One region of the Cellulomonas jepli genome, then DNA from elsewhere that is predicted to be linked to it. Evidence: riboswitches for the same ligand, from Rfam matches in the RefSeq annotation. Region 1 holds a riboswitch; each other region holds the start of a gene.

What was found. Region 1 has a riboswitch for S-adenosylmethionine ahead of AB6N24_RS17405 (hypothetical protein). Riboswitches for the same ligand answer to the same signal wherever they lie in the genome.
Region 2: it holds a riboswitch for S-adenosylmethionine, as region 1 does, so the genes downstream of both, AB6N24_RS13575 (methylenetetrahydrofolate reductase) here and AB6N24_RS17405 (hypothetical protein) in region 1, are expected to answer to the same signal.
Region 3: it holds a riboswitch for S-adenosylmethionine, as region 1 does, so the genes downstream of both, AB6N24_RS06715 (aminotransferase class V-fold PLP-dependent enzyme) here and AB6N24_RS17405 (hypothetical protein) in region 1, are expected to answer to the same signal.

The regions. Positions count from the first base shown of each region.
Region 1 is NZ_JBFTER010000087.1:8-9,510, forward strand. Features, by position in the region: partial or broken gene AB6N24_RS17385 (hypothetical protein) at 1-875, shown strand, start outside; gene AB6N24_RS17390 (transglutaminase-like domain-containing protein) at 908-1,705, opposite strand; gene AB6N24_RS17395 (LLM class flavin-dependent oxidoreductase) at 1,854-2,864, shown strand; gene AB6N24_RS17400 (hypothetical protein) at 3,229-4,137, shown strand; SAM riboswitch class IV at 4,336-4,437, shown strand; gene AB6N24_RS17405 (hypothetical protein) at 4,700-5,407, shown strand; gene AB6N24_RS17410 (TOMM precursor leader peptide-binding protein) at 5,397-6,626, shown strand; gene AB6N24_RS17415 (YcaO-like family protein) at 6,601-8,058, shown strand; gene AB6N24_RS17420 (SagB/ThcOx family dehydrogenase) at 8,055-9,011, shown strand; gene AB6N24_RS17425 (SOS response-associated peptidase) at 9,065-9,503, shown strand, end outside.
Region 2 is NZ_JBFTER010000054.1:19,925-29,427, reverse strand. Features, by position in the region: partial or broken gene AB6N24_RS13590 (TetR/AcrR family transcriptional regulator C-terminal domain-containing protein) at 1-97, shown strand, start outside; gene AB6N24_RS13585 (DNA-3-methyladenine glycosylase I) at 394-1,008, shown strand; gene AB6N24_RS13580 (histidine phosphatase family protein) at 1,265-1,924, shown strand; SAM riboswitch class I at 2,160-2,254, shown strand; gene AB6N24_RS13575 (methylenetetrahydrofolate reductase) at 2,322-3,404, shown strand; gene metE (5-methyltetrahydropteroyltriglutamate--homocysteine S-methyltransferase) at 3,418-5,769, shown strand; gene AB6N24_RS13565 (hypothetical protein) at 5,956-8,154, opposite strand; gene AB6N24_RS13560 (Hsp20/alpha crystallin family protein) at 8,320-8,775, opposite strand; gene AB6N24_RS13555 (sensor domain-containing phosphodiesterase) at 9,073-9,503, shown strand, end outside.
Region 3 is NZ_JBFTER010000019.1:6,862-16,364, reverse strand. Features, by position in the region: gene AB6N24_RS06720 (putative bifunctional diguanylate cyclase/phosphodiesterase) at 1-1,323, shown strand, start outside; gene AB6N24_RS06715 (aminotransferase class V-fold PLP-dependent enzyme) at 1,503-2,894, opposite strand; SAM riboswitch class IV at 2,933-3,048, opposite strand; SAM riboswitch class I at 3,167-3,267, shown strand; gene AB6N24_RS06710 (DUF1737 domain-containing protein) at 3,272-3,571, shown strand; gene AB6N24_RS06705 (rhodanese-like domain-containing protein) at 3,568-3,993, shown strand; gene AB6N24_RS06700 (O-succinylhomoserine sulfhydrylase) at 3,990-5,249, shown strand; gene AB6N24_RS06695 (hypothetical protein) at 5,546-6,238, opposite strand; gene AB6N24_RS06690 (DUF418 domain-containing protein) at 6,405-7,778, opposite strand; gene AB6N24_RS06685 (DUF418 domain-containing protein) at 7,846-9,267, opposite strand; gene AB6N24_RS06680 (GNAT family N-acetyltransferase) at 9,350-9,503, opposite strand, start outside.

The sequences.
Region 1 (9,503 bases):
GGTCCTCGCGCGGCGGCGGGCGCCCCGGGGACACGGGCGGGCCCGGCGGACCGCGCTGGGCCGGGAACGGCGACGGCCCGCGGTGGCAGGGCGGTCAGGGCGGCGGCGGACGACGCGACGGCGCACGTCCCGGCGGGGGCGGACGCGACGACCGCGGTGACTGGTCGGGGCGCTCCGACGGCCAGCGTCGACCGGGCCAGGACCGCGGTGGACGGCCCGGCGGGCGAGGCGACCGGTTCGCGGAGGACCGGTTCCGCGACGACCCGTACCGGGACGACCCGTACCGGGACGACCCGGGCCCGGGCGAGCCGTGGGACGACGGCGGCGCAGGCGGCGGCCCCACGGAAGCACCGGCGCCGGGTGCGCGGCTCTCGCGCCCGGACCCCCGGGACCCCGTGGTCCGCACCGAGCGGACGGCGCTCGAGGTCGTGCTCCAGTACCCGCACCTCGTCCCGCCGGACTTCGACGACCTCGGCGCCGACGCGTTCAGCGTGCCGGCCTACCGCGCGGTGCACGAGGCGGTGCGCGCCGCGGGCGGCATGGTGTCCGCGCGCGAGCTCGTCGCGGCCAGCGCGAGCGGCTCGTCGGGCGCGTGGGTCGAGGCGGTGAGCGAGCAGGCGTCGTCGATGGTCGTCCCGCTCGTCACGGAGCTCGCGGTCGCCCCGCTGCCCGAGGACCGGCCGGACGCGCTCGCGTCGTACGTCCGCGACGTCGTCGGCAAGGTCGTCGAGCTGGGCGTGACGCGCGCGATCGCCGACCTCAAGGGACGGCTCCAGCGCATGGACTCCGCGAGCGACCCCGAGGGCTACCAGCGGGTCTTCGCCGAGCTCATCGCGCTCGAGAGCCGCCGCCGGATGCTGCGCGAGAGCGCCTGACCGGAGCCCGCCGGTCGCGCGGCGCTCAGCGCTCAGCGCAGGACGGTGAGCGTGTGCCCGTCGTCCGTCGGGAGGTCGCCCTGCGACGTCGCGGTCACGGTGAGCGCCCGGAGGTTCACCGCGCCCTGGTAGTTCGACAGGAACGCGGTGTCGGTCGCGTCGCGCCCGGTCGCGATCCGCAGCATCGTCGAGCGCGGCGCGAGGCCCGTCGCGTCGACGAGCTGCCACGCCCCGTCGACGTACGCCTCGACGACCGCGTGGAAGTCCATCGGGCGGAGCCCGGGGGCGTACACCGACGCGAGCCGGGCCGGCACGTCCTTCGCGCGGAGCAGCGCCGCCGTCACGTGCGCGAAGTCGCGGCACACCCCGCGCCGCTTGAGCAGCGTGTCGGTCGCGCCGTCGGTGGGGGAGCTGGACCCCGAGACGTACGACAGGTTCCCCCGCACCCAGGTGACGACGGCGTCGAGCAGCTCGGCGCCCTCGAGGCCCCGGAACTGGTCCCGGGAGAACGCGAGCAGGCGGTCCGACTCGGCGTACCGGCTCGGCCGCACGTACTCGACGAGGTCCGCGTCGACGACCGTGGGCGGCTCGGCCTGCCCGGCGACCGTCGCCCGGTAGTCGATGACGACCCGGCCCACCGGGGCGTGGACGCGGTGCAGCCGCGCGCCCTGGTGCGTCTTGATCTCGAGCGCGTCGAGCGGGCCGTCCTCGTGCGTCACGGTGAGGTGCTCGGTGCGGTCGTAGGCGCCGTCCGCGACGGCAACGGCGAGGTAGAGCTCGGCGGGCCCGCGCACGTCGAGGGACAGGTGCGAGGTGACGGTGCGCAGCACGGACGTGGGTCCTCTCGGGGGGTCTCGGGGGGTGTGCCGAGCGGGGATCGGGGGGCGTGCACGTGAAGTGTGAGGCCGCGCCGACGTTTGCGCCAGTGGCCTTCGCGGCGTCCGCGGAGGGGCCGCCCGACGTGCCAGGATCAGCCGCGTGACCTCCTTCGACGAGACCGCCGACGACACCGCGACGACCACCCCGCCGGGCGCCCGGGACGACCTCCGCGCGGTCGGCGTGATGCTCCCGCGGGACCTCCCGGCGGAGGGCTTCACGCGCTTCGCGCGGCGCGCCGAGGAGCTCGGCTTCGACGAGCTGTGGGTCGTCGAGGACCTCGAGTTCCGCGGCGGGGTCGCGCAGGCCGGGGTCGCGCTCGCGGTCACCGAGCGGATCCGCGTCGGCATCGGGATCCTCCCGGCGGCGGCCCGCAACGTCGCGTTCGCCGCGATGGAGGTCGGCACGCTCGCCGAGCTCTTCCCCGGGCGCCTCGACGTCGGCGTGGGGCACGGGATGCCCGGGTGGATGCGCCAGGTCGGCGCGTGGCCCGCGAGCCCGCTCACGCTGCTCGACGAGCACCTGACCGCGCTGCGTGCGCTGCTGCGCGGGGAGCGGCTCGACGCGCACGGGAGCCACGTGGACGTCACGGGGGTGCGCCTGTCCTCCCCGCCGCGGGTCGTCCCGCGCCTGCTCGCCGGCGTGCGTGGCCCGCGCTCGCTCGCCCTCGCCGGCCGGGTCGCCGACGGCACGGTGCTCGCCGAGCCGGTCACGCCCGAGTACGTCGCCGAGGCGCGCCGGCACGTCGCCGCGCCGGGGGAGCACCGGATCGTCGGCTACGCGGTCGCGGCGGTCGACGCCGACGCCGGTGCGGCGCGCGCGGCGGTGCGCCCCGGGCTCTCGGCGATCGGCGAGGCCGACTGGGCGCCGCACCTCGCGCCGCTGCCGTTCGCGGCCGACTTCGCGGCGCTGCGGGACGCGTGCGCGAGCGGCGCGGAGCTCGCGCAGCGGATGCCCGACGCGTGGGTCGACCAGCTCGCCGTGACGGGGACCCCGGAGCAGGCCCGGGCCCGGATCGCCGCGCTGCACGACGCGGGCGTCGCGTCGATGGTCCTGATCCCGGTGGGCGCGGACCCGTTCGCCGCGCTCGACGCGCTCGCGGCGGTGCTCTGACACGAGCGCGCGGTACGGCGCCCGCCTCCTCCGGGGGACGGCACGCCCGGCGCACGCGACGGGCTCGCGGGAGCACTGCAGCGAGTCCCTCGAGACCCAGGCGCGCGCCGGCCGGATGCTCCTCGACGGCGAGCCGGTGCCCGTCGCCCCGGGCGAGACCCGACGCGGCGACGGCTGAGGGCGGGCCCGGGCGAGAGAGACGCACGAACGGCTCAAGGTTCACCCGCAGGCGCCGATGAACGGGTGAGAAGCGTGACGGTGAACGCCGACCACCCGCCACCCTGCCGGTACCGAGCCGACGGGTGACGCGCGTGGCGCACGGGGGTGCGTGGGCGTGCCGGCTCGCCCGAGAGTAGGGACCCAGATGAGCACCGACGACACCACCGCGCGCGGCACCACCGCACCCGACGCCGCGACGCCGGACGTCTCGCGCCGTCGGCTGCTCCGGATGGGCGGCATGGCCGTCGCCGGGGCCGCCGCCGCGACGGCGATCGGCTCGACCCCGGCGTCGGCCGCCGCGGGCGACCCGGTGCTCGCCGGGCGTGCGAACGACGCCGGCACGTCGGGGACCCGCCTGACCGCGACGAGCACCGCACCGGCGCTGTCGCTCGCGAACCCGACGGGCGCCCAGCTGCGGCTCGAGCCCTCCGACGCGACCGGCTGGACCCCGCAGGTCGGCGAGATCAAGAACACCGCGGCGGGCCCGCTCATCGGTCTGGACCGCGACGGCACCGGCGTCGAGCGCGGCTACCTCGTGACGAACCTCGACCTGCAGGACCTCGTCTCGTACCTGCCGATGATCTACGCGCCCGCGCCCAAGCGGGTGCTGGACACCCGCTCGGCCGCGGGGCGCGCGTCGATCGTCGGCCGCACCGCGGGCGCCCTCGACGCCGGCGGTCGCGTCACCGCCGGCGCGACGATCGACGTCGCGGTGGACGCCGCGACGGGGGACCTCGACGTCGCCAGCATCTTCGTCAACCTGACGGTCACGATGGGTGCCGGGCTCGGCCACGTCACCCTGTTCCCGCACGGCGTCGCTCGCCCCGACACGTCGACGATCAACTTCTACGCGAACCAGGACCTCGCCAACTTCGCGGTCACGGCCGTGGGGATGCTCGAGGGCCGGCCGACGATCCGCCTGTACGTCACGAGCACCGTGCACCTCATCCTCGACGTGACCGCGGTCTACGGCTCCTTCCCGGTCGCCACGACGGGGGCGGGTGCGGCGCGCAGCCCGCTGCTGCCCGAGCTGCGGGTCGACGGCCAGGGCTGACACCGCCGGGTCGGCGCACGGCGCCGGCCCACCCGATCCACCCGACCCCGGGCGCGTCGACGCGCCCGGGGTCGCTTCGTCGTGCCCGGTTCACCGCGCGTGACCGTGGACAGGCAGTCCAGCACCTGAGCATCCCCGCGAAGCGGTCGACCGCTCACGTGGTGCTGTTCTCCGCACCACCGTCCCTGGACCGAGGTAGGTCATGAGCTCCTGCGCGCAGCCTCGGCTGGCGCAACGGCAACCCTCCGCACGGCGGGGTGCCCCGGGCAAGGACCTGGTCGTGGACCCCGACCGCACCTTGAGGAAGCCCGTCGGTCGTTGACCCGCGTGGTGCCCGGGAGAAGCATGGGACCACCACCTGCACCGGCGCACCGCGGCCCCCACGGGCCGACCCGGAGCCTCCGCAGGCGCGACCCGCACACGACCGTGTGCCCGGGGGCTCCGGCGAGACGCCGCGAGCCTCACGCACCGCGCCCCGCGACCCGCCGAGCACGTCATCCGGCCCGCCGCCCGCACGGCGCACCGACCCCGCAGGCGCGTGGATCTCGGAGGGGGAACCACCATGGCAGCCGTCGACACCGTCCAGCACCTCGGAACCGAGCACGGGTACCGGTTCTTCGAGAGCGTCCTCGAGAAGTCCGACGACGCCCGCACCCTGCACGGCGAGCTCACCGCGCTCGGGCTCGAGGCGCAGCCGGAGCGCACCCAGCTGTTCTCCGTGTTCAGCCCGGACAGCCTGCAGTCCATCGCCATCTCGGTCACGCCGTTCAGCAGCAAGGACCAGACCCAGGAGGGCGGGCTGAGCGTGTCCGAGGGTGGGCACGCGCAGGCCGTCGTCGTCGACATCAAGGACCGCACCACGATCGCCGCGTTCGAGCACCTGGCTCTGCAGGACGGCCAGGTGGTCCGCTCGAAGCACGACACCGAGGAGCTGACCCGGGGCCGCGAGGGCGGCAAGGGCCGTGCGTCGGACGGGTACATCCGCGAGCTCGCGGAGCGCGTGGGCAAGGTGCCGGCCGGCCGCCACCTCGTCGAGATCGAGGCCCGTCAGGTGCGATCGCTCGCGAGCGTCTCCTACAACACGCTGCTCGGCGACGACTTCTCCCAGTCGGTGCACGACAAGGAGGAGATCACCGCGCTCCAGGGCAGCACACGGCTCGTCGCCGAGATCGGGCTGTTCGTGCTGTTCCGCACGTCGGGGTCGGCGTGCTGCAGCTGCTCGTGCTCGTGCTGGGGATCGAGCAGCTGCAGCTGCAGCTATGCCGGCTGAGGACGGGGACCGCCCGGTGCGCGCGGACGACCGGCTGCGCGTGCCGGAGCGGTTCACGGTCGTCCCGGCGCCCGACGGGTCGTTCCGCCTGCACTCGCTGACCTTCTCGCTCGAGCTGCGCGGCGGCCGGGGGGACCTGCTCGGGCGCCTGCTCGCGCTGCTCGACCGCGAGCGCTACTGGGCCGAGGTGCTCGCGGCGTTCGAACCGGACGACCGTCCCCGGGTGACCGCGGAGGTCGACGCGCTGCTCGAGCGGGGCGCGCTCGAGGTCGTGCACGACGTGCCCGGGCTGACCGCGGCCGAGCGCCGGCGCCTCGCACCGCAGATCGCGTTCTTCTCCCACTTCGTCGCACCGGAGCGGGAGGGCGCGGCGGACGACGGGACGGGCGAGGTGCTCCCGCGGTCCGGCGAGGAGTACCAGCTCCTGCTGGCCCGGAGCACCGTCGTGGTCGTCGGGCTCGGGGCCACCGGCTCCGCGGTCGTGCGGGCGCTCGCGGTCGCGGGCGTCGGGCGGGTCGTCGTGTGCGACCCCGGCACGGTCGATGCCGGGGACCGGGCCTCGGACGGGCTGCTCGGTGGGGCGCCCGTGGGCGAGCCCCGCGCGGCGGTCGTGCGGCGGCGTGTCGAGGACCTCGGGACCGGGACGTCGGTCGAGCCGGCCGACCGGCCCGGGGACGTCGACGGGTGGGTCCGGCTGCTCGACGGCGCGGGGTGCGCGGCGCTCGCGGAGGACTCCGCCGACCCGCGCACCTACGAGCTGGTCAACGAGGCGGCGCTCGTCACGGGTACCCCGTGGTCGAGCGCGCGCCCGGCCGGCTTCGAGGTCCACGTGGGCCCGACGGTGCTCCCGCACGAGACCGCGTGCTGGACGTGCTTCGAGCTCCGTCGCCGCAGCAACGTCCCGGACCTCGCCGAGCTCGACCTCGTGGACCGGCACTCGCGGGTCGCCGGACTACGGCCGGAGCACCTGCTCGTGAGCCCGGCGGCGGCGCTCCTCGCGCTCGAGGTCGTCAAGGTCGTGACGCTGTTCACGGCGCCTGCGTCCTACGCGCACCTGCTGAGCCTGAGCCTCGTGAGCGGGACGACGCGGCTCCACCCGGTGCTGCGCGTCCCGCGGTGCCCCGCCTGTGGGCGCCCGGCGCAGGCCCGGCCGACCATCCACGTGTGGCAGCGCAGCGCGGGGGAGGACGCCCGTGACCGGGACGCTGTCGCACGCTGAGCCGCTCCCCGAGCCGGCCGTCGAGCCCGCACGCGCCCGTGCCGTGCGCGCCGGCGAGGTGCCGGGCGCAGGCCCGGGGTCACGCCGCGGGTCGGCGGCCGGGCCGTCGCGCGCGGCCCCGTCCCCCGTGGACGACCTCACGGGGCTCGTCCGCTGGGTGCTCGACATCCCGACCGAGCCGGGGGAGCCGACGATCTTCAACGCGTCCGTCAAGATGGCCGCGACGACCGTCTACAGCGAGCACCCGTGCTACGACAACAACGGAGGGTCCGGCCTGACCGCGCAGGACGCGCGCGGGGCCGCGCTCGGCGAGGGCCTCGAACGCTACTGCTGCTCGGTGTACGACCACGGCGACCACCTCGTCGGCTCCTACGACGAGGTGTCACGGACGCACCCGGCGGTGCGCCCCGACGACCTCGCGCTGTTCCGCCCGCACGTCGGCACGGCACCGGGCACCGCCCCGGGGACCGCGCACGCGCGCGACGTGCCCCTCGCCTGGGTGTGGGCCTGGCGCCCGCTCGCGCGCAGCGCGGTGCTCGTCCCGGCGTGCCTCGTCTACATGCCGTACTTCCCGGGCACCCCGGACGAGGTGGTGCTCGCGCCCGCGGTGTCGACCGGGCTCGCGTGCGCCGCGACGGTCGACGACGCCGTGCTGCGCGGGGTGTGCGAGGCGGTCGAGCGGGACGCGTTCATGATCACGTGGATGAACCGCCTGCCGGTCCCGCGCGTCGACCTCACGTCGCACCCCCGCCTGCGCCGCGTCTACGAGGAGCGCCTCGCGCGCGACGGGCTCGAGTACCTGCTCGTGCGGACCACGACCGACCTCGGCGTCCCGAGCTTCCTGTGCGTGCTCCTGGACCACCGGCGCTCGCCCACGATGATCTCCGTGGGCGGCGCGGCCGGGCTCGACCCCGTCCGGGCGGCGACCAAGGCGATGACGGAGGCGGTGCAGACCCGCGAGTGGGGCAAGTTCCTCGGGGGGCCCGAGGGGCGAGCGCCGTTCGCGGCGGAGTACGACGACGTCCGGGACTTCGAGGACCACGTGCGCCTCTACGCCTACGGCGACATGGAGCACGCCGTGGAGTTCCTGCGGACGGGCCCCCTCGTGGGCGTCGACGAGGGGGTGCCCGCGGGCTCGTCGACCCCCACGACCGGCCCGCGCTCCGTCGCGGCCGACCTCGCGACCGTGCTGGGGCGGCTCGACGACGCCGGGCTCGACGTCCTCACGCTCGACCTCACCACGACCGACGTGGCCGAGGCGGGCTACCGCGTCGCGCGCACGATCGTCCCGCAGCTCCAGCCGCTCGACGCCGACCACCGCCTGCGGTTCCTGGGCGGGCGCCGGCTCTACGAGGCCCCGGTCCGCATGGGGTACCGGACTGCGCCGTCGACCGTCGCGGACCTCAACCCCGTGCCCCATCCCTACCCATGACGGCAGGTGACCACGTGATCGGTGCGGCGGGCGAGGGGGACGCGGACGACCGCGCGTTCGAGACGTACCACGAGGCCAGCAAGCAGCGCCGGCACGACCTCGCGTTCGCGCAGCGTGTCTACAGCCTCGGCGCGAGCCCGGTGTTCCACGACGTCGCGTCCCGGACGTTCAAGCGGTACCCCGGCGCTGTCGTGACGCGGCTCCCCGAGGTCGAGCCGCTCGCGGTCCCCCTCGACGAAGCGGTCGCCCGGCGCCGGTCCACGCGCGCGCTCGACCCGGAGGCGGGCGTGACGCTCGGGCAGGTGTCGCGGCTGCTGCACCTCGCCGACGGCATCACGGGCACGCTGCACCTGGCGCGCGAGGGCCTGGACCAGCCGGTTCGCGCGGTGCCGTCGGGCGGTGCGCTGTACCCCGTGGAGACGTACCTCGTCGCGGAGAGCGTCGACGGCCTGGACCCGGGGCTCTACCACTACGCCCCCGAGCCGCACGCGCTCGAGGCGCTGCGCCCCGGGCCGGCGTCGGCGGAGCTCGTGCGAGCGACGAGCGACCCGGTGTTCCGTTCCGCTGCGGCGACGGTGGTCCTGACGGCGGTGCTCGCGCGCCCGGCGTTCAAGTACGGCGAGCGCGCGTACCGGTTCGCGCTCCTCGAGGCGGGTCACGTGTGCCAGAACCTCCTGCTCGGCCTCGCGTCCGCGGGTCTCGCGGGAGCGCCGTTCGGCGGCTTCCTCGATGACGAGGTGCACGGGCTGCTCGACGTGGACGGGGTCGACGAGGTCGCGCTCTACCTCGTCGCGCTCGGGCACGCGGCCCGGCGACCCGCCGCCGCCCCGCCACCGGGCGTCGACGACCTGACCGAGCGGCTGCTGCGCTCGCTGGGTGCCGGTGCCGGTGCTGACCTGGACCGGGACTCGGACGCGCGCGCGTCCGGGGACGGCCACGCGGACGGGCGGTGACGGGACGCCCGCGTCGCCGAGCGGACGACCGGTGGGTGCGGGAGGGTGGCCCCATGTGTGGCAGGTACGCGAGCGCGCGCCGGGACGCCGACATCGCCGGCGCCCTCGCGGTGCAGGAGATCGTCGACGACGAGACCGCGCCGTCCTGGAACGTCGCGCCCCAGCAGGACGTCCGGGTCGTGCTCGAACGCACGCCGCGCGGCGCACCCGAGGACGCCGAGCCCGTGCGCCAGCTCCGGCGGGTGCGATGGGGCCTCGTGCCGGCGTGGGCCAAGGACGACGAGGTCACCAAGGTCGGCGCGCGGATGATCAACGCGCGCTCGGAGTCGCTCACCGAGAAGCCTGCGTTCAAGCGGGCCGCGGCGAAGCGCCGGTGCCTCGTCCCGATGGACGGCTTCTACGAGTGGCGCAAGAACGCGGACGGCAGCAAGACGCCGTTCTTCCTGCACGCCGGCGGCGACCTGATCGCGGCCGCGGGGCTCTACGAGCTGC
Region 2 (9,503 bases), on a different contig from region 1:
GCCCGACGACCCCGACCTCGACTTCGGGGCAGGGCTCATCCTCGACGGCGTCGCGGCGCTCGTCGCCGGGCGGTCGGGTGCCGGCGCCGCGTCGTAGGTCGGCTCCGGTTCACGTTCGGACGGAGCCCGGTCCGCGGTGGGACGGAGCCCGGGCCGCGGTGGGACGGAGCCAGTTCCGCGGTGGGACGGGCCCGGGCCACGGACGGACGGGCCCGGCGCAAGCGGGCGTGTCCGGCTCAGCGGGCGGCGTCCGGCCCAGGCGGGCGTGTCCGGCGGTCCGCCGCACGGGCCGGCCCCGCGGTGACGCACCCACCGCCCGCCCCAGAGGAGCGTCGAGCCAGACACCCCGCACGGACTCGTCCCGGCGTGGGCGGCGCACGGCAGGATCGCCGCATGACCCCGACCGAGACCCCCGAGCCGGCGGCCGTCCCGCTGGCGACCCCCGGCGCGCGCTGCTTCGGCGACGGCAACCCCCTCTACGAGGCGTACCACGACGAGGAGTGGGGCGTGCCGGTGCACGGCGACCGTGCGCTGCTCGAGCGCCTGGCCCTCGAGGGCTTCCAGTCCGGCCTCGCCTGGATCACGATCCTGCGCAAGCGGCCCGCGTTCCGCGCCGCGTTCGCCGACTTCGAGCCGGAGGCGGTCGCCCGGTTCGACGACGCGGACGTCACCCGGCTCCTGGCCGACGCGGGGATCGTGCGCAACCGGGCCAAGATCGAGGCCACGATCGCCAACGCCCGCGCCGTCCTCGCGCTGCACGAGGCCGGGCGCACGCTCGACGAGGTCGTCTGGTCGTTCGCCCCGGCCGACGCCGTCGCCGGGTCGCGCCAGCGCCCCGCGACCTGGAGCGACGTGCCCGCGCAGACCGACGAGTCCAAGGCGCTGGCCCGCGAGCTCAAGCGCCTGGGCTTCCGGTTCCTCGGCCCGACGACCGTGTACGCGGCGATGCAGGCGTGCGGCCTGGTCGACGACCACCTCGCGGGCTGCCCGGTCGTCGCGGGGCGCTGAGCGAGGTCAGCCACGGCCACGGGAGCGCGGCGCGCGGTAGGCGGCGCGCGGCACTGGGCACGTGGCACGTGGCACGTGGCACGTGGGACGTCGCACGTCGGACGTCGGACGCGAGCCGCGTCGTCGTTGGTCGTTGGTGGTTGCCCGCTGGCCGCTGGCCGCTGGCACATCGTCGCCTGTTCGTCACGCCGGCGTCGTCCGCCCGACACACGTGCTCCCTAGCGTCGGACCGACAACGAGAGAGAGCGGGGCACCGATGACCCTCACGCTGACGCTCGTCCGCCACGGGCGCACCTACTTCAACGCACGCCGGATCATGCAGGGACGCTGCGACTCGCCGCTCACGCGGGACGGTCGTGCGGGCGTCCGCACGACCGCCCGGCACCTCGCCGGCACGCCGTTCACCGCAGCGTGGTCCTCGCCCTCGGGGCGGGCCGTCGCGACCGCCGTCGAGCTGCTCCGCCACCACCCCGACGTCCGCCTGCGCACCGACCCCGGGCTGCTCGAGTACAGCTTCGGCATCTACGAGCGGAAGCACGAGGGCGTGCTCGACGACGTCGTCGCGTGGCCCGAGCTCGTCACGGAGGTCCTCGCGGGCCGCCACCCCGGGCTGCCGGGCGGCGAGCCCGGTGCGGAGTTCATGCACCGGACCCGGGACGTGTTCGCGCGGATCGCCGCCCAGCACGGCGACGGCGGGCACGTGCTCGTCGTCGGGCACGGGCTCGCGCTCGGCGCCTACCTGGCGACGGTCGACGAGGTGGGTCTCGTGCCGCTGCCGAACGCGTCCGTCTCGACGGTCGAGGTGGAGCCCGACGGCGCGGCGCGGCTGACGAGCGTCGCCGTCGACGTCGCCGGACAGGGGCACATCGCGGCCCGCCCGATGCGCACGCCGACCCCGGTGGCCTCGATCGCCTGACCCGGAGCCGCACGACCTGGACCGGCCCACCGGGCACCCCCTGGCCTGCACGTCGCCCGTCCCGCACCTCGCCCGACCCGCACCTCGCCCGACCCGCACGGCCCCCGAGCCAGCCGCACGCCCCCTCGTCGCGTCCCGGGCGCTCGCCGTCGCGGGCGTACCTCCGAGCGTGGACGGCCTCATCTCGGTTGGTGAGAGGCATTGCTCAGCATGCGGGACCAGCCCTATGCTCGGCTCACCATCCAGAGCGGCCGAGAGTCCTGGCTCGTCGACGCCGCAGCAACCCCCCTCTCACGAGGGTGTGGGTGCTTCCGCCAGGTTCGATGGAGTTGACGATGACGTGCACGTCCCCGTGTCCGCGACCCTCCCGGGCGGCCACCCCGCGACGGACCGCCTCATGAGCGCCCCCGTGACCGACGCCGCGCCCGACGCACCCCCCGTCCCGCGCGACGCCCCGACCGGCGACTCCCTGCGCACGGCCCCGGGTGCGCGCGACGTGCTCGCGCCGGTCGACCGGCCGACGGTCTCGTTCGAGCTGTTCCCGCCCCGCAACCCGGACGCCGCCCCGAAGCTGTGGGCGACGATCCAGGCGCTCGGCGAGACCCGCCCCGACTTCGTCTCCGTGACCTACGGGGCAGCGGGCAAGACGCGCACCACCACGCGCGGGCTCGTCCGCCGCCTGCTGCGCGAGACGTCGCTCAACCCGATCGCGCACCTGACGTGCGTCGGGACCTCGCGCGCCGAGGTCACCGCGGTCGTCGAGGAGTTCCTCGACGAGGGTGTCCGGTCGTTCCTCGCGCTGCGCGGGGACCCGCCCGCCGACCAGGCCGACTGGCGCCCGCACCCCGACGGCCTCGAGACCGCGAGCGAGCTCGTCGCGCTGCTCCGCGAGATCGAGGAGCGTCGGTGCCGGCAGAGCCTCGCGCAGAAGGTCCGCGCGACCGTGCGTCCCCTGTCGATCGCCGTCGCCGCGTTCCCGCGCGGCAACGCGGGCACGGGCAGCACGCGCGCGCAGGACGTCGCGGCGCTGCTCGCCAAGCAGGAGGCCGGGGCCGACTTCGCGATCACGCAGGTCTTCTACGACGCGGGCAGCTATCTCGAGCTCGTCGCCGAGGCGCGTGAGGCCGGCGTCACGATCCCGATCATCCCCGGCATCATCCCGACGACCGACCCCGCCCGGCTCCTGCGGGTCGAGGCGCTCACCGGCGTCCCGGTCCCCCGGCCGCTGCTCGAGCGGCTCGGCTCGGTCGACGACGACGCCGAGCGGCACCGGGTCGGCATCCGCGCGAGCGTCGACCTCGTGAACGCCGTGCTCGACGGCGGCGCCCCGGGCGTCCACGTCTACACCTACAACACCCACCACGCCGCGCTGGACCTGCTCGAGGGTGCACACCTCGGCGGCGGAGCTCCGACAGCTCCCGACCGGACCCCCAGGCCGCAGGCCGGCTCACCCAGCCCCGTCCCCGCCCCCACGAACTGATCGAGGACCCACGATGACGAGCACCACCCCCGCGTCCGCGCTGCCCGAGTTCCCCGCCGGGACGATCCTCGGCTACCCGCGCATCGGTCCCCGCCGCGAGCTCAAGAAGGCCATCGAGGCGTTCTGGGCCGGCAAGACGTCCGCCGAGGAGGTCGAGGCGGTCGCCGCCGACCTGCGCAAGCGCACCCGCACGCACCTCGCCGGCCTGGGCCTGCGCACCGACGTGCCCGCGATCCCGAGCGCGTTCTCGTTCTACGACCAGGTGCTCGACGCGACGAACCTCGTGGGCGCCGTCCCGGCCCGCTTCGCCGACCTCGTCGACGCCGAGGGTCGCCTCGACCTCGCGGGCTACTCGACGGTCGCCCGCGGCCGCGGCGAGGACCTGCCCCTCGAGATGACCAAGTGGTTCGACACGAACTACCACTACCTCGTCCCGGAGATCGGTCCGGAGACGGAGTTCCGCTACGCGAGCGACCGCACGGTCCGCGAGTTCGTCGAGGGCCTCGCCGACGGCGTCCTGACGCGCCCGGTCCTCGTCGGCCCGGTGACGTACCTCGCCCTCGCGAAGCCGACCGAGACCGCGCCCGAGGGCTTCACGCCGCTCGACCGCCTCGCGGACCTTCTGCCCGTGTACGCGACGGTGCTGCGCGAGCTCGCGAAGGCCGGCGCCACCTGGGTCCAGCTCGACGAGCCCGCGCTCGTCTCCGAGTCCCTCGACGTCCCGCTCGACCGAGTCCGCGAGGCGTTCACGCAGGCGTACACCGTGCTCGCGACCGAGCTCGCGCGCCCCGAGCGCCCGGCGATCCTCGTCGCCGCACCGTACGCGGACCTCGCGGAGAGCCTCGACGTCGTCGCGGCGTCCGACGTCGAGGGTGTCGCGCTCGACCTCGTCCGGGGTGCCGCCCCCACGGCCGCCGTCCCCGGCCTCGCGGGCAAGGTCGTCGTCGGCGGTGTCATCGACGGACACAACATCTGGCGCGCGGACCTGTCCGCGAAGCTCGAGGTGCTCGAGCGCCTCGAGACGCTGGGCGCGGCGCAGGTCGCGGCCGGCACGTCGACGTCGCTCTTCCACGTCCCGCACACGCTGGACGACGAGCCGGCGCTCGACGCGACGCTGAAGTCCTGGCTCGCGTTCGCCGACCAGAAGGTCGCCGAGATCGTCACGCTCGCTGAGGGCCTCGCCGAGGGCCGCGAGGCGATCCACACGCAGCTGCTCGAGGCGTCGGACGCGGTCCGCTCGCGCGCCACGGCGCCCGGCGTCGTCCGCCCCGAGGTGCGCGAGCGCGTCGCGTCGCTCACCGAGGACGCGTTCAACCGCGGCCCGTTCGCCGAGCGCAAGACGGCCCAGGCGGAGCGCCTCAACCTCCCGCCGCTGCCCACGACGACCATCGGGTCGTTCCCGCAGACGCCGGAGATCCGCAAGGCCCGCGCGGCGCACGACAAGGGCGAGCTCAGCACCGAGCAGTACGAGGAGGAGATGCGCGCGGAGATCCGCCGCGTCGTCGAGCTCCAGGAGACCGTCGGCCTCGACGTCCTCGTGCACGGCGAGCCCGAGCGCAACGACATGGTCCAGTACTTCGCGGAGAACCTCGACGGGTTCGCCGTGACGCAGAACGGCTGGGTCCAGTCCTACGGCTCGCGCTGCACCCGCCCGTCGATCCTGTGGGGCGACGTCTCCCGGCCGGCTCCCATCACGGTCGGCTGGACCCAGTACACGCAGTCGCTCACGAGCAAGCCGGTCAAGGGCATGCTCACCGGCCCGGTGACGATCCTCGCGTGGTCCTTCGTGCGCGACGACCAGCCGCTCGGCGACACCGCGAACCAGGTGGCCCTCGCCCTGCGCGACGAGATCACGGACCTCGAGGAGGCCGGCATCGCGATCGTGCAGGTCGACGAGCCGGCGCTGCGCGAGCTGCTCCCGCTCAAGGCCGCGGACCACGCCGCGTACCTCGACTGGTCGGTCCGCTCGTTCCGCCTCTCGACGGCCGGCGTGCGCCCGGACACCCAGATCCACACGCACCTGTGCTACTCGGAGTTCGGGCAGATCGTCGGCGCGATCGACGGCCTCGACGCGGACGTGACATCGATCGAGGCCGCCCGCTCGAAGATGGAGATCCTCGCGGACATCGCGAACGCCGGGTACCCGCGCGCCGTGGGCCCGGGCGTCTACGACATCCACTCCCCGCGCGTGCCGGGCGAGGACGAGGTCGAGGAGCTGCTCACGGCGGCGGTCAAGGCCATCGACCTCGACCAGCTGTGGGTCAACCCCGACTGCGGCCTCAAGACCCGCCGCTACGCCGAGGTCACGCCCTCGCTCGAGAGCATCCTCGCCGCGACGCGCGCGGTCCGGGCGACGCTCGCCTGACCCACCGGCGCCACGGTCCGGCGCCGGGGACCAGCAGCACCGACGCGGCAGGCCGCAGACCCTCCCGGGTCCGCGGCCTGCGGCGTTCCCGACGCCCGAGGAGCCACCGGGCCGCCCTGCCGACGGGCGGTGCCGGGCGTCGGTGCGTCGAAGGGCGCCACCAGCCATCAGCGGAGCGTCAGCGGGTCAGTAGAAGACCCCGATGCTGTCGACGATGAGGTGCGCGGTCGCCCCCCGGACCGTCAGGGCGATGCCACCGGCGGGCGCGGCCGTGACCGTCGCCATGCTCGGCGCCGTCTCCCCCGGGGCGTAGTTGCCCGTCGACGTCGTGGGCACGGTCCCGTCGCCGCTCCACGCGATGACGTGGCCCACCCCGAGGGCGTCGGTGACGGTCACGTTGACCACCTGCACGACCCCTGCGGGCAGCACGTCACGCGAGAGGCGCAGCGTCTCCCCGTCGGACTTCACGGGGCCCGCCCGTCGCGTGTCCATCAGGCGGGTGGGGGTCTGCGGGTAGAACCGCATCCCGTCGGGGAGGGAGCCGTCGTCGTACCACCCCTGGACGTCGACGATGACGTGCGTCCGACCGCCGCTGTTGTTGCGGACCACGATCCCGGGCGCGCCGTCCTCGCCGAGCGAGACCGGCACGACCGCGTGGTTCGGGATCGTCTGCCCGGGGACGAAGTTCACGTGCGACGCGTTCGGTGCGGCACCCTCGCCGGACCACGCGACCAGGTGCCCCACCCCGGTCGGCATCGTCACCGTCAGGTTCACGTCGACCGCCTCGGCGCCCTCCGGCACGCCGCTCAACGGCACCCAGACCTCCTCGAGCGAGTCGAGCGCACCGCCCTGGAGGCGGGTATCGAGGGCGCGCGCCTGGTCCTGCGGGTGGTAGCCGCCACCGCCCGGCCCGGAGGCCGTCGAGTAGTACCCCTGGACGTCCGCGATCAGGTGCGTCCGGCCGACCGCGTTGTTCAGCGAGACGCGACCGTCCGCCCCGACCGGGACCACGACCTGGTTCGCGCGCGTCTCCCCCGTCCGCATGTTCAGCGAGGACGTCCCGGGGATCGGGGTGCCCGACGCCCAGACCCGCACGTTCGTCAGCGCCGTCGGCAGGGTGCCGGTGACGTTCAGGAGCACCGCTCGGACCCCGGTGCGGGGCACCGCGCCGGCTGCGGCCGGGTCGAACGTGACGGTCTCCCCGGGCCCGACCGTGCCCGCGCGCACGCCCGTGCCGTTGCGCGTGTCCATCACGCGCTCGGGCGCGACGGCGACGTACGCACCCTCGGAGCCCTGCGGCGCCGGGAAGGGACGCGCGGTGACCGGCTCGGACGCCTGGAAGGCACCACCGTTCTGCGTGCTCCGGACGCGGTACGTGTAGACGGTGTCCGCGTTCACGGCGGTGTCGGTCCAGGGCAGCGTGACGTCGTCGGCGACGGTGACCTCGGGGCCGTCCCCCGCCGCACGCAGCACGCGGAAGGTGCCGCCGTCGCCCGGGCCGGCCGAGAGGGTCACGGCGAGGCGCTCGGGGCGTGCGGTCAGCGTCGCCTTGGGCCACGAGTCCTCCGGGAGCATCACCACGTAGGTGGACACGGAACCCACGACCGACTCGTCGGGCGTATGCAGGTGCGCGGAGTAGTAGGACGTGCTGGTCACGACAGCGCTGAAGTCGACGGTGCAGGTCTCGCCCGGTGCCAGCGTCGCCCCCGCGCAGCCGTCGCGGTCGATCACGAGCGGGAGCGGGCGCACGTCGGCGGTCGTGACCCCGTAGCTCTGCGGCGCCGTGCCCGCGTTCGTCAGCGTGGCGGTCCCCCGGGCCGTCCGGCCGACAGGAGCCACGTGGTACGGGAGTCGCGCGGAGACCGTCTCCCGGTACGGCACGTCGCTGGACCAGCGCAGCGTCCCCAGGATCGGCGTCGCGCCGGTGCAGGTCAGCTCGTAGTCGAGCGCGAGGCCCGACAGCCGACCGTCCGCGTCGTGCTCGACGTCGAGGACGTCCATCGTCCCGTCGCCCGTCTCGTCGCACCAGCCGGAGAGCTGGAGCCCCGGGGTCTGGGAGGTCGCCGCCGCTCTCGTCGACCGAGGGCCGACGACGAGCCTCGGGCTGTCTAGCGGCGCCGCCACCACGAGCGTCACGGGCGATCCGCCCTCCGCCGCCCTGACCTCGATCGTCAGCGTGTCCCGCCCCACGTCGCCGGGAGTCGCGTCGAAGAGTTCGGGTGAGGACACCAGCAGGCGACCGGGGAAGTGGATGCCCCGGCGGGAGGACACGCTGAGCACGTCGCCAGCCGACCCGGGAGCCGCGGCAGCCGGGAGGACGAAGCCGCACACGGCGACGGACAGGGCCAGGAGAGCCGCGAGAGCGCCTCGTGAGCGGGGGGGCATGACGCAGAGCGTAGGGCTATGACCGCGGTCACGGACGCCGTTTCCCGCACCGTTCACCTGGGCGGCCCTCGTCGGTCGCGGGGGGCCCGGACGCATCCCGTCCCGGCCCCCGGTCACCATCGCGCGCGGACCTCCGCGGACCTCCGCGGGCCGCTGCCGTGGCGGTCAGCTCGTCGTGGACCCGGCGGGCTCGCCGGACTGCGTGATCGCAGCCGCCTGGGACGCGGCGTGCTGCACCTCGATGCGGCGCGGCTTCGCCTCCTCGGCGACGGGGATCGTCAGGGACAGCACGCCGTCGGCGTACGTGGCCTCGATCTTGTCCAGCGCGAGGCCGCGACCCACGGTCAGCTGGCGCACGTACGTGCCGGACGGACGCTCCTGCACGAGCCACTGCACGCCCTCGGCACCCTGGTGGGTGCGCTGCGCGCGGATCGTCAGCGTCTGGTCCTCGACGTTCACGTCGATGGTGCCCGGGTCGGCACCCGGGAGGTCGGCGTGGAGCACGTAGTGGTCCCCCGACCGGAACAGGTCGAGCGGCATGGACGCTGCGGCGCGTGCGGAGCCGAACACCTGACCGACGAGCCGGTCCATCTCCTGGAACGGGTCGAATCGCGTAGCCACGACCATCACCTCCTCGCGGCGAGGCACCGGACCGTCCGACGCCTCGGTACGGGCCCCCTCCGGAACCGTCCGGCGGGGACTGGCTACGTCTCTTTTTTAGCACTCTCCCCCTGCGAGTGCCAACCCCTGCGCAGCCTCCGATCCGCTGGACGCAGGACGCCGACGCCCGGTCTCCGCCGTCGTCCTTCGCGGTGCGAGAGGTCGCTGCACGCCGTCGTCCGGCCTGCTCGCCCGCACGGGGCTAGCCTCGTTCGCAGGAGGCGGCCGGGGGGACCGCCACCGGAGCGGGAGGTCGGGATGGACGTGACCGGCACGGGCGGCGACGACCTCGCCGTCGAGATCGACGCCATCGCCCGCGCGCACCAGGACGACGCGCACCTCGAGGACGCCTGCGCCCGCCTGGTCCACCTGCTGCGCCAGCACGTGCACATGGAGGTCGGCTGGACGAGCGAGTTCGTCGGGACCGAGCAGGTGTTCCGCATCGTCGACGTCGAGCCCGGGCACCAGGGCCCCGCCGTCGGGACCCGTACCTCGCTCAACGACGCGTACTGCTCGCGCGTGCTCAACGGGACGATGCCCGCGCTCATCCCGAACGCCCGCGACGTGCCGGCGGCCACCTGGCTCGACGTGACCCTGGCGCTGCACATCGGCTCCTACCTCGGCGTCCCGCTGCACGCACCCGACGGGACCCCCAACGGCATGCTGTGCCTGATCAGCAGCGGCGTCGC
Region 3 (9,503 bases), on a different contig from region 1:
CACGAGGCGCGCCTCGCCCACCTGGCGACGCACGACCGCCTGACCGGGCTGCCGAACAAGGACCTGCTGCGCGAGCGGCTCACCCGCGCGCTCGACGGCGCGAGCGGCGGCGGCCGGGTCTCGGTGCTGTGCGTCGGGATCAACCGCTTCCAGACGATCAGCGACAGCCTCGGGCACGACGGCGCCGACCGGGTCCTCGTCGAGGCCTCGGCGCGCCTGAGCTCCGCGCTGCGGCCCGGCGACCTGCTCGTGCGCGAGGGCGGGCACGACTTCATGGTGCTGGGCCGCGACCTGACCGTGGACGGTGCGGTGGTGCTCGCGCAGCGGCTGCTCGCGGCGCTCGCCGAGCCGGTCGGGATCGGGAGCGCGGGGATCGTGCTGACCGCGGCGATCGGGATCGCGCCGCAGGACCACGACTCCGCGCCCGAGCGGCTGCTGCGCGAGGCCGACACGGCGATGGGCCGCGCCCGCGAGCTCGGCATCGACTGGGCGGTGTTCGACGCGTCGATGCAGCGGCGCGCGACGCGCTACCTCGAGACCGAGCAGGCGCTGCGCCGCGCGCTCGCCGACGACGAGCTCGTCGTGTACTACCAGCCGCTCGTCGAGGTCGCGTCGGGCCGGATCACCGGCGCGGAGGCGCTCGTGCGGTGGAGGCACCCGACGCGCGGGCTCGTCGCGCCGCTCGAGTTCGTCCCGGTGGCCGAGGAGACGGGCCTCATCTCGGCGGTCGGCGAGGTCGTGCTGCGCACCGCGTGCGAGCAGGCCGCCCGGTGGTGCGTCGACGGCCACCCGCTGCGGATCTCGGTCAACGTCTCGGGTGCGCAGCTCCAGGACGGCGCCTTCGTGCCGCTGGTCGCGGACGTGCTGCGCAGGACGGGGCTGCCCGCCGAGCGGCTGTGCCTCGAGGTCACCGAGTCGACGCTCGTCCGCTGGGCGACGCACGGGCGCGAGAGCCTCGACCGGCTGCGGGCGACCGGCGTGCTGCTCTCGATCGACGACTTCGGGACGGGCTACTCGTCTCTGTCGTACCTGCAGGACCTGCCGATGTCCGAGCTCAAGATCGACCGCTCCTTCGTCGCCCGCCTCGCCCGGGACGCCCGCGACCTGCACCTCGTCGAGGCCGTGCTCGGCATGGCCCGGGCGCTCGGCCTCGGCGTGGTCGCGGAGGGCGTCGAGTCACCGGACCAGCACGCGATCCTGCGCCGGCTGGGCTGCGACCGGGCGCAGGGGTTCCACTTCGCGCCGCCGCAGACGGCCGCCGCCTTCGGCAGGCTGCTGCGTGACCGGGACAGCGAGCCCGACCTGGAGCAGACGCGCGCGTGAGCTCCGGCCGGTCCTCGACCGGTCCCGCGGGGTCGGTCGGTCGGTCGGTCGGTCGGACGTCGTCGGGGGCTGGTCGGGGTCCTCGGCTGCCGCGCCCGACGAGCCGCGTCAGGCGGGCTGGGCGGGCCAGGCTGGTCGGGCGGGCCGGTCGTGCCGGGCGACCGACGGGGCTCGTCCGGTCAGTCGAGCGCCGGACCGCACGCCGCGGCCGTCGCCGCGAGGCCGTCGAGGCCGTGCAGCGGGATGAGCGGGCGGGTGTCCTGCGCGACGACCCAGCAGCCGTCCTGCACCGCGTACCGCGTGCCCGGGCCCTCGGCGAGGTACGCCGCGACCCCGGCGACGAGCCGGTCGACGGCCTCGGACGGCGTGCCCACGCCGACCGACGCGCGGATGGCGCCGTCCGCCGCACCGAGGCGCTGGAGCAGGGGGTGGGCGCAGAACCGCCCGTCGCGCACGCCGATCCCGTGCTCGGCGGCGAGGTAGGCGGCGACGAGGCCCGGGTCGTGCTCGCCGACCGTGAACGTCACGACCCCGACGGGCTCGCCGGAGTCGGGCCAGATGCGCACGACCCGCACCCCGTCGAGCGCAGCGAGGCCGTCGACGAGCCGGGCGCGCAGCGCGGCCTCGTGCTCCTCGAGCGCACCGGCGGGGAGCCCCGCGAGCACCTCGCACGCCTCGGCCAGCGCGATCGCGCCGACCACGTTCGGCGACCCGGCCTCGTGCCGCGCGGGCGCGGGCTGCCAGATCGTGCGGTCCGCGCGCACGTCCCGCACCGCGCCGCCGCCCGCGAGGTACGGCTCGCCCGCGTCGAGCCAGTCGCGCCGGCCCACGAGCGCACCCGCACCGAACGGCGCGTACGTCTTGTGCCCCGAGAACGCGACGTAGTCGGCCCCGGTCGCGGCGAGGTCGAACCCGCGGTGCGGGACGAGCTGCGCGCCGTCGACCACGACCCGCGCACCGGCGGCGTGGGCCAGGCGCACCACCTCGTCGAGCGGCAGCGCCTCGCCCGTGACGTTCGACGCGCCGGTGAGCGCGACGAGCGCGTGCGGCTGCGCGGCGAGCTCGCGGGCCAGCACGTCGAGCGTCTCGGCGACCGTCCCGGCGATCGGCACGACGGTCGACGCGCGGTCCGGGCCCTGGCCCCACGGCAGCAGGTTCGCGTGGTGCTCGACGTCCAGCACGAGCACCCGGCCCGGGGTCCCGTCGGCGCCCGGCGGGACGACGCCCGCGAGCAGGTTGAGGGCGTCGGTCGTGTTCCGGGTGATGATCGCGACGTCGTCCGCGCGGGCCCCGACGAACCGGGCGATCGTCTGCCGGGACGCCTCGTACAGCGCGGTCGACACCTGCGAGAGGTAGCCGGCGCCGCGGTGCACGGACGCGTAGAGCGGCAGGACCTCGGTGACGCGCGCCGCGACGGCCTCGAGCGCGGGGGCGCTCGCCGCGTAGTCGAGGTTGGCGTAGGTGCGGCTCGTGCCGTCGAGCAGGGGCACCTGGGTCCCACCCCCGACGACGGGCAGGAGCCCGTCGAGCGGCGTCGTCGCACAGGCGGTGGCCTCGGTGATCACGGACATGGTGCTCCTCGACAGGTCGGTGGGGACCCGTGGTGAGGACCCCGCGCTTGCCGTCCGCCGATCGGCGGCACGGCCAGGTCGTCACCCGGGGCACCCCACCGCGGAGGAGGGTTGCCGGCCAGCAAGCCGGGGCTTCGTGCTGGCACTCATGACCTGCGTCGAGAATCCCCGGGAGAGCCCGTCGGTGTCAACGGGTGGGCACGGCGTCTCGCATGCCGGACCGCGTGGGGTCGAGGCTTGGACGGCGGCCGGACGTGAGCCTACGATCGCCGTCACCATCCAGAGCGGCCGAGAGATCTGGCTCGACGACGCCGCAGCAACCCGCAGGCACGACGTGCCTGGAGCAGGGTGCTACCGCCAGGACCGATGGAGGCGACATGAGCGACGCACCCGACCCGACGACCGGGACCGGCGGCACCGGCACGCCCGACCCCGCCCCGGACGCCGGCACCCCCGAGCCCGAGCGCCTGCGCTACCGGCTCCTGACCGGGCCCGACGACCGCACGTTCTGCGAGCGCATCAGCGCCGCGCTCGACGAGGGCTACGTGCTGCACGGCGGCCCCGCGGCGACGTTCGACGGGACCCGGGTGATCGTCGCGCAGGCGGTCGTCCTGCCCGACCCCGTCCCCACGTCCGGCCCGGTCCCCGTGCCGCGCGCCCAGGTCCTCCCCGCGTGAGCGCCGGCGGCTACGCGGGTGACCTGACCCCGCAGCAGGCGTGGGAGCTGCTGGAGCACGACGAGCGCGCGCTGCTCGTCGACGTCCGCACCGACGGCGAGTGGGCGACGATCGGCGTCCCCGACACGTCCACCACCGGTCGCCCCGCGGCGTTCGTCGAGTGGGTCGACGGCACCGGCCGGCCCAACCCGGCGTTCGTCGACGAGCTGGACGCGAGCGGCCTCGCACCCGGCGACGAACGGCCCGTGGTGTTCCTGTGCCGCTCGGGCGTCCGCTCGGTCGGCGCCGCGAAGCTCGCCACCGCCGCCGGGCTCGGCCCCGCGTACAACGTGCTCGACGGCTTCGAGGGCGGCGTCGGCCCGGACGGGCAGCGCGGGGCGACCGGCTGGCGCGCCGCCGGCCTGCCCTGGCGGCAGCGGTGAGCGCCCGCCGCACGCCCGGACCGTTCGACTGGGACGACCGCTCCGTCGACCGCAGCACGCTGCGCCCCGACACGCTCGCGGTGCGCGGCGGGCTCGTGCGCACCGAGTTCGGCGAGACGTCCGAGGCGCTGTTCCTGACCCAGGGGTACGTGTACGGGTCGGCCGGCGAGGCCGAGTCGGCGTTCGCCGGCGACGTCGACCGGTTCCTCTACTCGCGCTACTCCAACCCGACGGTCTCGACGTTCGAGGAGCGCCTGCGCCTGCTCGACGGCGCCGAGGCCGCGTACGCCACCGCGACCGGCATGTCCGCGGTCTTCACGGCCCTCGCCGCGCTCGTGCGCTCCGGCTCGCGCGTCGTCGCCTCCCGCGCGCTGTTCGGGTCGACCGTCGTGATCCTCGACGACATCCTCGCGAAGTGGGGCGTGACCACCGAGTACGTCGACGGGCACGTGCTCGCGCAGTGGGAGGAGGCGCTCGCGACCCCGGCCGACGTCGTGTTCTTCGAGACGCCGTCCAACCCGATGCAGGACCTCGTCGACATCGCGGCCGTCAGCCGCCTCGCGCACGACGCCGGCGCCGTCGTGGTCGTCGACAACGTGTTCGCGACCCCCGTCCTGTCCCGGCCGCTCGAGCACGGCGCCGACGTGCTCGTCTACTCCGCGACCAAGCACATCGACGGCCAGGGCCGGGTGCTCGGCGGGGCCATCCTCGGGTCCGAGGAGTACGTGCACGGCCCGGTGCAGACGCTGATCCGCAACACCGGCCCCTCGCTCAGCCCGTTCAACGCGTGGGTCCTGCTCAAGGGCCTCGAGACGCTGTCGCTGCGCGTGCGCCACCAGACGGCGTCCGCGCTGCGCGTCGCGACGTGGCTCGAGCTGCACCCCGGCGTGGCGGCCGTGCGCTACCCGTACCTGCCCTCGCACCCGCAGCACGAGCTCGCGCTGCGCCAGCAGAGCGGCGGCGGGACGGTGGTGACGCTCGACCTCGCGGTCCCCGAGGGCGCGTCGGTCGACGACACCAAGAAGGTGACGTTCGGCGTGCTCGACGCGCTGCGGATCGTCGACATCTCGAACAACCTCGGCGACGCCAAGTCGATCGCCACGCACCCGGCGACCACGACGCACCGCAAGCTCGGCGCCGAGGGCCGCGCGCGGGTCGGGATCGGCGAGGCGACCGTGCGCCTGTCGGTCGGCCTCGAGGACGTCGAGGACCTGATCGACGACCTCGCGCAGGCGCTCGACCCGCTCGCGGGCTGACCCCGGCCGACTTGCACCGGGTCCGGCGCGCCAGCGGGGGGCGTGGTGTCCGAGCGCGACGCCACCAGGGGTGCGGGCTGGCCGTGGTCGGGCGGCCGTCACGCGACCCGGGCCGTCGGGCGGCCGTCAGGCGCCCCGCGCGGCCGTCACGCGACCGGGTCGTCGGGCGGCCGTCACGCGACCCCGCGGCCGTCAGACGACCCAGGCCGTCCGGCGGCAGTCAGGCGACCGGCGCGGTTGTCAGGCGACCCGGGCCCCCGGGCGGCCGTCAGGCGCCCCTGGCCGTCGGGCGGCAGTCAGGCGACGGGTGCCAGCGCGCGGAGGTGGTCCGCGCCCGGGCCGTCGGCGAGCGGCACGAGGACGACGCCGTCCGCGCCGACCCGCCGGGCGAGGTCCACGGCCGTCCCCACGACCGCCTCGGGCGGTGCGACGAGGCGCGTGGCCGACGGCGCCCACGTGAGCCCCGCGAGCGCGTCGAGGTGCTCGAGGTAGGAGCGCTTGCGGCGCGCGACGTCCGCGTCCGCGGTCGGCAGCACGTCGAGGTCGAGCACGATGCGGACGCCCGCGCGCTCGCGGCCGACCGCGGCGATCTCGTCCTCGAGCCGGCCGACGAGCTCGGCCATCGCGGCGACGGTCGGGACCTGGGCCGAGAAGGACAGGTGCACGGCGTCGGCACGTGCGGCGGCGAGCGCGAGGGCCACGCCGGACGTGGGGCGGAAGGCGACCGGGTCGCCGGCGTGGGGGCGGGTGGCCGCGGGGGCGGCGACGGCGACCGTCACGTGGCGGGCACCGGCGGGCGCGATCGAGCCGGCGGGCGCGGTGGCGCTGTCAGGTGCGGTGGCACCGTCCGGTGCGGAGCGGTGGCGCGGCGCGAGGCGATGGTCCGGCGCGGGGTGGTGGTCCGGCGCGGCACCGTCGAGGGTGCCGGCGCCGTCGAAGGCGGGGGTCGACATGTCCGTGAGGAGACGGTCGAGGACGAGCTGAGACATGGAAGGTGTCCTGGGGTGCGGTGCAGCAGGTGCGCAGCGGGGGCCGGTGGCCGCGGGCGCGCGGGGTCGTCAGCTCAGCGACAACACGTCTGCATCAGGAACACCCCGCGATCGTACGGCGCCGGGACGGGGCTGCCTACCCCGTCCCGGCATCCGGTCGGAGATGTCACCCGCGCGGGGTGGCGGGTCCGTCGTGCCCCGCCGGGCGGGTCGCCGGAGCCGGCGAGGTCCCCGAGTCACCCACGCCGGCCGTGACCGGTGGGGCCGCCGGCCCGCCGGGCGGCAGGTCCGCCGGGGCGCGCACCGGCACCGTGACGGCGGACCCTCCGCGCCCGTAGGTGAGGCGCCGCAGCAGCACCTCGAACGGACCGCGCCGCCCGGCCCGGTGCATCGCCACCGCGATCACCACCGTCACCAGCCACACCGCGACCGCGAGCACCGCCGCCTGCGCCGTCCCGATCCGCCCACCCAGTCCCAGGCCCCACGCGCTCAGCAGGGGCGCGAACATCACCGACTGCAGCAGGTAGGACGTGAGCGACCGCTCCCCCACCGCCGCCACCGCCGAGACGACACCGCGACGCGGACGGTCCCGCAGCACGGCGGCGACCCACGCGAACAGGCACACGTACCCCAGCCCCATCACGACCCCCGAGAGGTAGTGCACGACCTCGAGCACGGTGGCCGTGGTCCGGTCCGGCGTCCAGACGCGGGCCGTGGCGAGCGCGTACGGGAGGTTGAGCACGAGGTTGACGGCGGCCGCGCCGAGGAACACCCGGCCGAGCGCCTGCCGGTGGTCCCACGGGCGCGTGAGCCAGCCGGCGCGCGCGAGCAGGATCCCGAGGATGACCTGCGGGACGAAGAACAGGGCCAGCGCGGACGCCGACATCGAGAAGACGGAGAGCGCCGCACGCTGCAGCGCCGACGCGAGGTAGTCGGACGTGGGCGTCGCGGTCATCTCGCCCTCGCTCTGCACGACGACGAGCAGCAGCACGACCCCGACGGCCGTGGCCAGCACGGACGACCCCCAGAACCAGCGCACGAGCACCTTCTGCGAGCGGTGCAGCAGCGCGAGCGTGATGAGCCCGGTGATGCCGTAGGCGGCGAGGATGTCGCCGCCGAACAGCAGGACCGCGTGCAGGAAGCCGAACGCGACGAGCCAGCCGCTGCGCCGGGCGAGGACGCGTCGCACACCGCGCCGGTCCGCACCCCGCGCGGCGAGCCGCGTCGCCATCGTCGCGATCCCGAAGCCGTACAGGATCGCGAACATCGGCCGCGACCGGTTGTCGACGAAGAACGTCACGAGCCCGTCGACGACGTGGTCCAGCGTCGAGCCGCCGACGGGCCGGTAGCTCACGGGGTTGAACGCGCCGTCGGCCGCCCACAGGTAGCCCCAGACGTTCGCCGAGGCGATGAACAGCAGGAGCATGCCGCGCGCGAGGTCGGGCGCGAGCGACCGGGGAGCCGCCGGCCGCGCGTCCGCGGTGGCCCCCGGGGGAGCGGGTCGGGTGGTCAGCACGGCCGTGGGCTCGTCGTGGCTCATGACTCACGACGCTAGGAGCCCGACCCTCCCCCGCACATCCGGGTAGCACCCCGGCTGACCTGGGGGTTCACCCCCATGCGCCGCTCAGGGGCGGGGCACCGGCTGACCCACGGGGGGGCGCGTCGTGACCGGCCGTGGGCGGTTGCCGACCGGCGACGGGCGGCTCCGCTGCGTGCGGGTGCTGCGCCACGACGACCGCCGCCGGGGACCCCCCGCGCCCGTAGGTGAGGCGCCGCAGCAGCACCTCGAACGGACCGCGGCGGCCGGCCCGGTGCATCGCCACCGCGACCAGCACCGTCACGAGCCACACCACGATCGCGAGCACCGCGGCCTGCGCCGTCCCGATCCGCCCGCCCAGCCCGAGCCCCCACGCGCTGAGCAGCGGCGCGAACATGACCGACTGCAGCAGGTAGCTGGTGAGCGACCGCTCCCCCGTCGCCGCGACCGCGGAGACCACCCCGTGCCGCGGACGGTCGCCCAGCACCGCCGCGACCCACGCGAACAGGCACACGTACCCGAGCCCCATCACGACCCCGGACAGGTAGTGCGCGAGCTCGACCGTCAGCCCGACCGCGCCGTCGGCAGGCGTCCACACCTGTGCGACCGCGAGCGCGAACGGCAGGTTCCCGACGAGGTTGACCACCAGCGCGACCACGACGACGCGCCCGAGCGCCTGCCGGTGCTCCCACGGCCGCGCGAGCCAGCCGCTGCGCGCGAGCAGGATCCCCAGGACCACCTGCGGGACGAAGAACAGCAGCAGCGCCGCGATCGTGGTGATCGCGAGCGAGCCGAACAGGCGCTCGACCACCGAGACGAGGTAGTCCGACGGCGGGATCTCGCCCGTGCCCCAGAACTCGTGCAGGAACGTCAGGACGAGGGCGCCGCCCGCGGTCGCGAGGATCGACGCACCCCAGAACCACCACAGCAGCACCGTGCGCGAGCGCTGCAGGAACGCGAGCGCGATGAGCCCGGTCACGCCGTAGGGCGCGAGGATGTCGCCCGCGAACAGCAGCGCGGCGTGCACGACGCCGAAGACGACGAGCCAGCCGCTGCGCCGCGCGATGACCCGCCGGACCTGGCGCGGGTCGGCGCCGCGGGCCGCGAGCCGGGCCGCCATCGTCGCGAGCCCGAAGCCGTAGAGGATCGCGAACATGGGCCGCGACCGGTCGTCGACGAAGAAGGCCACGACGCCGTCGACCGCGACGTCGAGCGACGAGCCGCCGACCGGGCGCAGCCCGTACCGCGACGCCTCGCCCGAGGTGTTCCACAGGTAGCCCCACACGTTCGCCGAGGCGATGAACAGCAGGAGCATGCCGCGCGCGAGGTCGGGGGCGAGCGAGCGGACGGTCGCCGCCGGCGTGCTGGCGGGCGGCGTTGCAGTAGCGGGCGCCGCAGCGGTCGCGGTCCCGGGCGCCGCGTCCGTGGAGGCGCCTGTGCTGCGTCCGGGGTACGGCGTCGTGGGTGCGTGGTCCGAGCGGTCCGCGGTCATGACCTCGACGCTAGGAGCCGGGCGGTCGAGGCCGCATCCACCTTCGGTCGCCCGCCCGTCAACCGATCGGCGGAACGGGCCGTCAACCGAGGTGCTTGGCGAACCAGAGGCCGTGCGGGTTGACGCGGTCGCGCGGGGTGAGCGGGAGGATCGGGCGGTACCCGCTCGACACGTACAGGCGGATCGCCTCGGGCTGCCGGTAGCCGGTCATGAGCACGACCTGGCTCAGCCGGTGG